DNA from 2 places in the Brachybacterium sp. NPDC056505 genome. Region 2 is predicted to be linked to the other one. Evidence: predicted binding sites of a transcription regulator. Region 2 holds the regulator's gene; the other holds the start of a gene.
What was found. Region 2 encodes LexA, which represses DNA repair genes until DNA is damaged. Its sites were predicted from a motif close to TCGAACANNTGTTCGA; they were not measured.
Positions count from the first base shown of each region.

Region 1: a site for LexA is predicted at 1,629-1,644, ahead of ACFQ53_RS03245 (DUF222 domain-containing protein). Genes of this name have one in related genera too.

Region 1 is NZ_JBHTSV010000003.1:70,188-74,175, forward strand. Features, by position in the region: gene ACFQ53_RS03235 (DNA polymerase Y family protein) at 1-593, opposite strand, end outside; gene ACFQ53_RS03240 (hypothetical protein) at 590-1,594, opposite strand; gene ACFQ53_RS03245 (DUF222 domain-containing protein) at 1,865-3,670, shown strand; gene ACFQ53_RS03250 (NAD(P)-dependent alcohol dehydrogenase) at 3,786-3,988, shown strand, end outside.
Region 2 is NZ_JBHTSV010000023.1:9,815-13,802, forward strand. Features, by position in the region: gene hflX (GTPase HflX) at 1-224, shown strand, start outside; gene ACFQ53_RS11905 (ATP-dependent DNA helicase) at 414-2,384, shown strand; gene lexA (transcriptional repressor LexA) at 2,449-3,129, opposite strand; gene ACFQ53_RS11915 (LysM peptidoglycan-binding domain-containing protein) at 3,309-3,680, shown strand; gene nrdR (transcriptional regulator NrdR) at 3,755-3,988, shown strand, end outside.

The sequences.
Region 1 (3,988 bases), on a different contig from region 2:
AGGAGCGCGGCGAAGGGGCCGTCGGCGATGCCGACGACGGCGTCCCAGCCGGTGAGCTCGGCGACCGCGTCGACGATCGCCTCGGCGAGGGCCTCCTCCCCGCCGCGGTGGCGGGCGGGCCCGCGTGCGGACATCAGCAGCACCCCCGGGCGCAGCACGTCCACGCCCGCGGCGACGGTGTCCACGGCGGCCGCGACCAGCTCGAACAGGGCGCTCTCGTGCTCGACGTCGGCCTCGACCACGACGGCCTCGGGACACGCGGCCTGCGCGGCGCGGCGGCGCATCCCGATCCCGACGCCCACCTCGAGGGCGGCGGCATCGGCATGGGAGACCCGGTGGCGATCCATGACCACGACGGGAGCCGGCGCCCCCTCCTCCGCGACCCCGGCCCCGCTCCCCGCCCCGGCGGCCTTCTCCCGGGCGAGCTTCTCGCGCGCGGCGAGGAGCGGCCAGGCGGGGACGACGACGGCCGCGATGCGCGTCGCGGGCGGGGTGCCGCCGTGCTCCGCCTCGTCACGGTGCTCCTCCTCATCGACCTGATCCTCCTCGCCCGCGGGCAGGACCCCGGGCAGCAGGAGCTCGCTCCCGCTCATCCCGCCCTCCGGATCACGCGCAGCGGTGCGGGAGCGGCCTGGTCGGGAACGACCCGACCGGGATCGGCCTGGTCGGGCACGGCGACCTCGGCGAGGAGGCCGTGCACCTCGGGCAGCACCACGTCCACGGCGCGGCCCTCGGGGATCCCGCGCCCGGCGGCGCTCACCCGCAGGGTGCGCCGGCGCAGACGGCCGGTGCCCCGTCCCAGTCCCTCCCACGACTCCGCCTCGGCGCGCAGGTGCAGGTCAGCGCGGGCGACGGGGGCGGCGGCGAGGACCAGGGTGTCGTGCGCCCGCGCGCGATCGGTCAGGCTGCGCCAGAGGGAGGCCGTCAACCGCAGTCGCGGTCCGAGCACGAGCACGCCGACCCCGTCCACGAGCGCGGACAGCACCTGCGGCAGCTGCGGCATCTCCTCGACGGCGGTGGCCGGGGCGATCGCGAGGCGCTCGAGATCGAGCCCGGCGTCGCGCGCGGCGCGCAGGCCGAGGTCCGGCATGCCCGCGAGCGCGCACCAGCCGTCCTCCCCCGCCGCCGCGGCGGCCATCGCGAGCATCAGGGAGACCGAGCAGGAGCCGTCGACCGCGACCGTGCTCCCCGCGCGCAGGGATCCGTAGGGAGCGAGCGGGGCGAGCGGCGGGGGCAGGGGCACACGGCTGTGCTCGTCGGCCGCCTGGACCCGCGCGGTCCCCGCACCGGCATCGGACGCCGGGGCCCGACGGGACGCTCCCCCGGGACCGGCGGAGCCGACGATCCCCGTCGGCCCGCCGAGGCCGACGGGCTCGTCGGGCTCCGTCGTCCTGACGGCGGAGAACGCGGTGCGGTCGATCCTCCCGCCATGGCGCGCGGTGGTGCGCTCGGCGGCGCCGAGCGCGGCGCGAGCGCGGGCGAGCCGCTCCTCCTGAGTGCCTCTTCCCGCCGTCCTCGGCGGCGTCCTCTCCTCGTGCGGCGCCGATGCCTTCCCCTGCGTCGGCGCCTCGTGCATCTGCAGATGCGTGCTCATGCTCCACCTCCTCCTGTCCGGCCGTCACCCAAGATCGAACACGCGTTCGAATTCTACGCCCGCCCCGATGTGCCGGGGCGGGCGCGGTGGTCGCGCGAGCCTCGCGCTGCAGGGTCGTCGAGGAGTCTTGATCACCGGACCGACATCTGAACTGGAGTGATCCCTCTGTGCAGTGAGCCATATCACACTAGAACATGCGTTCGAGCACTGGTGCTCGGGCGGGTGATGGTGTTGCATGGAGGTATGGACATTTCGGGCACGATGCGGTGCATGCCGATGAGGGGCGGCGGGGACGACCCCCGCCGCACCCCTGGTCATGCCCGTCAGCTCGTGCTGCGCGATGCGCTCACGGAGGCCGAGCACGTGTGCGAGATGGTCGCGGCGGATGCGGCGCCCGGGAATGGGCTGGAGCTCCTCGACATCGCCCACGCGCTGGGAGAGCTCGCGAAGGGTCCGGACGGCCCCTTCGGCGCCGCGGACGCCGACCTCACGGCCTTCGAGCTCTCCGACACCCTCGCCGCCTTCGAGCAGCTGCGCTCAGCCCTCGGCGCGCTCGAGATCCGCGTGACCACCGCCCTCGACGAGCGTCTGCGCGAGGAGGACTCGGCACAGGGCGTCGCCGAGCGCGATCACGGGCGCCGCACCGCCGGGGAGATCCGGATGGCGTCACGGGTCTCCCCCGCCATCGCCTCTGCGCGGCTGCACTCTGGCAGGCGGCTCGTGCGGGACATGCCGCGCATGTTCGAGGCGCTGGCCGACGGGCGCATCGGACTCGATGCCGCCCACGCGATCGGGCGCAGCAGCGGCCCGCTCCGGCCGGAGCAGCGGGGGGAGGTCGATCGGATCATCGCCTCGCGCGAGCCCGATCTCGACGGCGCCTCACCGGCTCAGTGGGGCCGGGAGGTCTCGGCCCTCGCTCAGCAGCTCGACCCCCGGGGCGAGGACGGGCGCCACGTGCGGGCGCGCATGCAGCGCGGCGTGACGGTCACGCCGGGGCCGCACGGCATGGGGCACGTCCACGCACATCTCCCGGCGCTCGACTGCGCCGCGATCCAGCGCAAGCTGACCATCGAGGCGCAATCGCTCAAGGCCCAGGGGGACACACGCGCCCACGCGCAGATCATGGCGGACCTCTTCTCCGACACCCTGCTCGGGGGCGATGAGCAGATGGACCCCGTGCACCTGGAGGTCGGCGTCGTCATCACGGAGCGCACTCTGATCGCGCCGGATCACGGCGACCCGGCGATGATCGAGGGCTACGGAGTGGTGCCGCCGCGCACCGTGCGCGACGAGATCGTCCAGCGGCTCCCCCGCCCCGAGCGCGACGCCCCGCAGAGCGCACCCGCAGAGAGCGCACCCGCACAGGACATGCCCGTCACGGCCGACGCGACGCCGGAGGACCGCCGAACGCTCACCGACGACGACCTGCTCTCGCCGCAGGAGCCCGCGGAGACCGCCGCAGCGGACCCTTTCGACGAGGAGTCCCGGCTGACGCTCCGGCGTCTGTTCACCCATCCCGCTTCCGGCGAGCTCATCGCCATGGAATCCCGCGCCCGGGCGTTCCCCGCCAGGCTCGGGTACCTCGTCCGGCTCAGGGACTTCCGCTGCGCGGGGCCCTACTGCGCGTCCTCGATCCGCCAGATCGACCACATCCAGCCCCATGCGCAGGGCGGTGCGACCAGCGCCGACGACGGGCAGGGTCTGTGCGCCCACTGCAACAGCACCAAGGAGCTCCTCGGGACGGCCGAGAGAGCCGGTGAGGAGACGGATCCGCACCGCGTGCACTGGAGATCGAGGCTCGGACGCACCGCCACGGTGTCGCCGAGCCCGCTGGCAGGGTTGCCGCCGGGCGGCCCTCCCGTCGAGGCCCCACCACCCGGCATGACCCCTCCGGGCACGCCGCCATCGGCCGTGCCCCCGACAGCCATGACCGCACCCGAGGACGATGCGTCCGACGGGGAACCGGCCCTGCTCCCGCCGATCCACCGGATCGAGGACCTGCGCTGGGAGCGCGACCGCCGACGCGCCGCGGGGATCCGCGACGAGGAGCGGCGGCCCGACATACGCAGTGCGTGAGCAGCCCGCGCACTGACGCGCGCCCGAAGCGCCCCGACCCGCCGCGCGAACGGCCCTGTCCCCGTGCCCACCCGCCCCGTAACCTGGCCGGAACCATTCCGAGGAGGAGCGAGACATGCGTGCACTGGTGCTGCAGAAGAAGGGCCGGATGGGGATCGAGGACGTCCCCTCCCCCGGCGCCCCGGGACCCGGGGAGGTCCGGATCGCGATGCACACGGTCGGGATCTGCGCCTCCGACGTCCACTACTGGACCGAAGGCCGCATCGGCCCCTTCGTCGTCGAGGCGCCGATGATCCTCGGGCATGAGGGCGCGGGCAC
Region 2 (3,988 bases):
CCGGCGAGGGCGTCGACGCGCTGCGCGACCTCATCGCCGACCGCCTCCCGCGGCCCGCCGTCGAGATCGACACCGTCGTGCCGTACACGCGCGGCGACCTCGTCTCGCGCGCGCACTCGACCGGGGAGATCCTCGACGAGGAGCACCTGCCCGAGGGCACGCGCCTGCACGCGCGGGTCGACTCCGCGCTCGCCGCGGAGATCCAGTCGCTCGTCGGCGCCTGAGGCCGCGACCGAGGGACTGTGCCAGAGGGCCGCGCCCGAGGGCGTCGGCTCCTCCCTGGCGGACGTGACGAGTCCCCTCCGCGGGCCCCGACGCGCCTCGGCGATGCGCGCACGGCCCGCGGCTAGGGTGGGCCGGTGCCTGCCGCCCGTGAAGCCTCCGCGTCGTCCATCGCCGATCTCGACGTGCTCATGGAAGCCGCCGTGGAGGGACTGGAGGGGACGCGCCGCGAGGGACAGACCCGGATGGCGAGCGCGGTCGACACGGCCCTCGAGGGGCAGCGCCATCTGCTGGTCCAGGCCGGCACCGGCACCGGCAAGTCGCTCGCGTACCTCGTGCCCGCTCTGCGCCACGCGGTCGTGACGGGACGGCCGGTCGTGGTCTCCACGGCGACCATCGCCCTGCAGTCGCAGATCGTGCGCAAGGACCTCCCGCGCATCGTCGAGGCGCTCGCCCCACACCTCCCGCGCACACCCACGTTCTCCCTGCTCAAGGGGCGCGGGAACTACCTGTGCCTGCACAAGATCGACGGCGGCTACCCGAGCGACATCGACCCCGGGGCGCTCTTCTCCCAGACCGCCGCCGATCCCGCGAGCGGCTCCTCCGAACGCCTCGGGGAGCAGGTGAAGCGGCTGCGCGAGTGGTCGGCGCTCACCGACACGGGCGACCGCGACGACCTGGACATGCCCGTCTCCGACCGCGCCTGGCACCAGGTCTCGGTGACCGGCTCGCAGTGCCTGGGCGGGCACTGCCCGCTCGTGGACCAGTGCTTCGCCGAGCGCAACCGCGCCGTCGCCCGCGAGGTCGATCTCGTGGTCACGAATCACGCGCTGCTCGCGATCGACTCCTTCGACAACCACGGCATCATCCCCGACCACGATGCGGTGGTCTTCGACGAGGCGCACGAGCTCACGTCCCGCGTGACGAGCGCCGTCACCGACCAGTTGACCGTGGGCATGGTGCGCGGGGCCGTCCGCGAGCTGCGCGGGCTCGGCGTCGCCGCGACCGCCCTCGACGACGCCGGCGAGGAGCTGAACACGGTCCTTCCCGAGCTGCCCGACGGGAGGGTCATGGGCGCCCTGCCCAGCGCCGCCGCCGATGCCCTCGTCCACCTGCGCACGGAGGCCCGCGGTGCCCACGCCGACGCCAAGGACGCCGGCGGCGATGCCCCGACGGCGGCCGGCGCCCGCAAGGCCGTGCGCGCGAACCTGCAGGAGATCGTCGACGTCTGCGAGCGCCTCACCGCGCCCGACGAGGACGACGTCGTCTCGGTCTCCCACTCCGAGCGCACCGGGCGCTCGAGCCTCCAGGTCGCCCCGCTCGATGTCGCCGGCGCCATGCGCGGACGCATCCTCGAGGACACCACCGCGGTGCTGACGTCCGCGACGCTCGCCCTCGGCGGGCGCTTCGAGCCGCCCGCCCGCGCCATCGGCCTGGGCTCGCGCCGACGCATGGACGCCGAGGACGTCCCCCCGCTCGAGGACCGCAGCGCGTGGGCCGGGATCGATGTGGGCAGTCCCTTCGACTATCGCCGCCAGGGCATCCTCTACGTCGCCTCCCACCTGCCCGCGCCGGGCCGCGAGGGCCCGTCGCTCGCGATGCTTGATCACCTCACCGCGCTCGTCGAGGCCTCGCGCGGCGGGGCGCTCTGCCTGTTCTCGTCGAGGCGGGGAGCGGAGGTCGCCGCCGAGCACGTGCGCGCGCGTCTCGACCTGCCCGTCGGCCTGCAGGGGGAGGACTCCCTGCCCCGGCTCGTCGAGCAGTTCCGCGGCGACGACACCGCGAGCCTGTTCGGGACCATCGGGCTGTGGCAGGGCGTGGATGTGCAGGGACGCACGTGCCGACTGGTGACCATCGACCGCCTGCCGTTCCCGCGCCCCGACGATCCGCTGACCTCCGCACGCTCGGAGCGGGCCGACGCGGAGGGCAGCAGCGGATTCATGCAGGTCTCGGTGCGCCATGCCTCGCTGCTGCTCGCGCAGGGCGCCGGTCGCCTGATCCGCTCGCACGAGGACCGCGGCATGGTCGCGGTGCTCGACCCGCGTCTGCGCACCAAGCGCTACGGGGCCGTGCTGCGCGAGGCGATGCCGCCGCTGTGGCCGACGCAGGATCCCGAGGTCGCGCTCGCCGCCCTCGGACGACTGGCCCGCGCGGGGGACTGAGCCCGCAGGAGCCGAGCGCGCGCAGGGGATCGCAGGCGCGCGAGTTGGGGGTGGGAGGAGCGCGTCAGACGGCGCGCAGCACCGCCACGACCTTGCCGAGGATCTCGGCGTGGTCGCCCAGGATCGGAGCGAACGCGGGGTTGTGCGGCATCAGCCAGACATGGCCGTCGCTCTGGGCGAAGGTCTTGACCGTCGCCTCGCCGTCGATCATGGCCGCCACGATCTCGCCCTTCTGCGCGACCGGCTGCGAGCGCACGACGACCCAGTCTCCGTCGCAGATCGCGGCATCGACCATCGAGTCCCCGACGACCTGCAGCAGGAACAGCTCGCCGTCGCCCACGAGCTGCTGGGGCAGGGTGAAGACGTCCTCCACCTGCTCCTCCGCGGTGATCGGGATGCCGGCGGCGATCCGGCCGACGAGCGGCACGCTCACCGACGCGGAGGCCGCGGCGGCGCCGATCGACTCGACGGGCGCGAGGGTCGGCTCGCCGGCGTCGTCGGGCAGCACGACCTCGAGCGCGCGCGGGCGCTTCGGATCGCGGCGCAGGAATCCCTTGCGCTCGAGCGCCTGGAGCTGGTGCGAGACGGAGGAGGGGGAGGTGAGGCCGACGGCATCGCCGATCTCGCGCATGGTCGGCGGGTAGCCGTGGCGCTCGATGGCGGCGGTGATGGTCTCGAGGATCCGTCGCTGGCGCGCGGTGAGGCCGTCGTCGGTCAGGTCGGGACCAGAGGTCGTCGGGGTCATCTGCGCGGCTCCTCGCTTCGTCTGTCCCACCCCTGCGATTCAGTGGGACTCGTCGCTCAGCCTAGGCGTCGGGCGACCTGATTCCAAACATGTGTTCGAGGAAGGCCTTGCGTGTCGCGCACGGCGGGCCTACAGTCGTACACGTATTCGATCGAACAGGAGTTCGGACAATGGCCACCATGCTTCCCCTCCCCACCTCTTCGGCCCACGCCGGGCAGGGCTCTGCTCGCAAGGGTGTTCGACTGCAGCTCACCCGTCGCGGCCGCATCCTGCTGGCCGGCATCGCTTTCCTCGCGGGCATCCTCGTCGCCCTGCTGGGCGTCCTGGTCCTCGGTGTCCCCTCCGCCTTCGCGGGCGATCCGCAGGAGCCGGTCACCGTGACCGTGCAGGCGGGCGACACGCTCAGCGACTACGCCGAGCAGTACGCCCCCGCCGGTGAGGACTCCCAGGACTTCGTGCGCGAGATGCGTTCGCTGAACGGCCTCTCGAGCCCCCGCATCACCGAGGGGCAGTCGCTCGAGCTCCCCGAGGAAAGCGTAGACGCCGCCTGATCCGCCGGGGCGCTGCGGCGGGAGCGCCGCGGGCCCTCCCTCGGCCCTCCGGTGCGCCCGGTAGGCTGGAGGACGTGCACTGCCCGTTCTGCCGCCACCCCGATTCGCGCGTCGTCGACTCGCGCACTGCCGACGACGGCGCCTCGATCCGGCGTCGTCGCCAGTGCCCGAACTGCTCTCGCCGCTTCTCCACGATCGAGACGGCATCGCTCGCGGTCCTCAAGCGCTCGGGAGTCAGCGAGGCGTTCAGCCGCTCCAAGGTGATCTCCGGAGTGCGCAAGGCCTGCCAGGGCCGCCCGGTGAGCGAC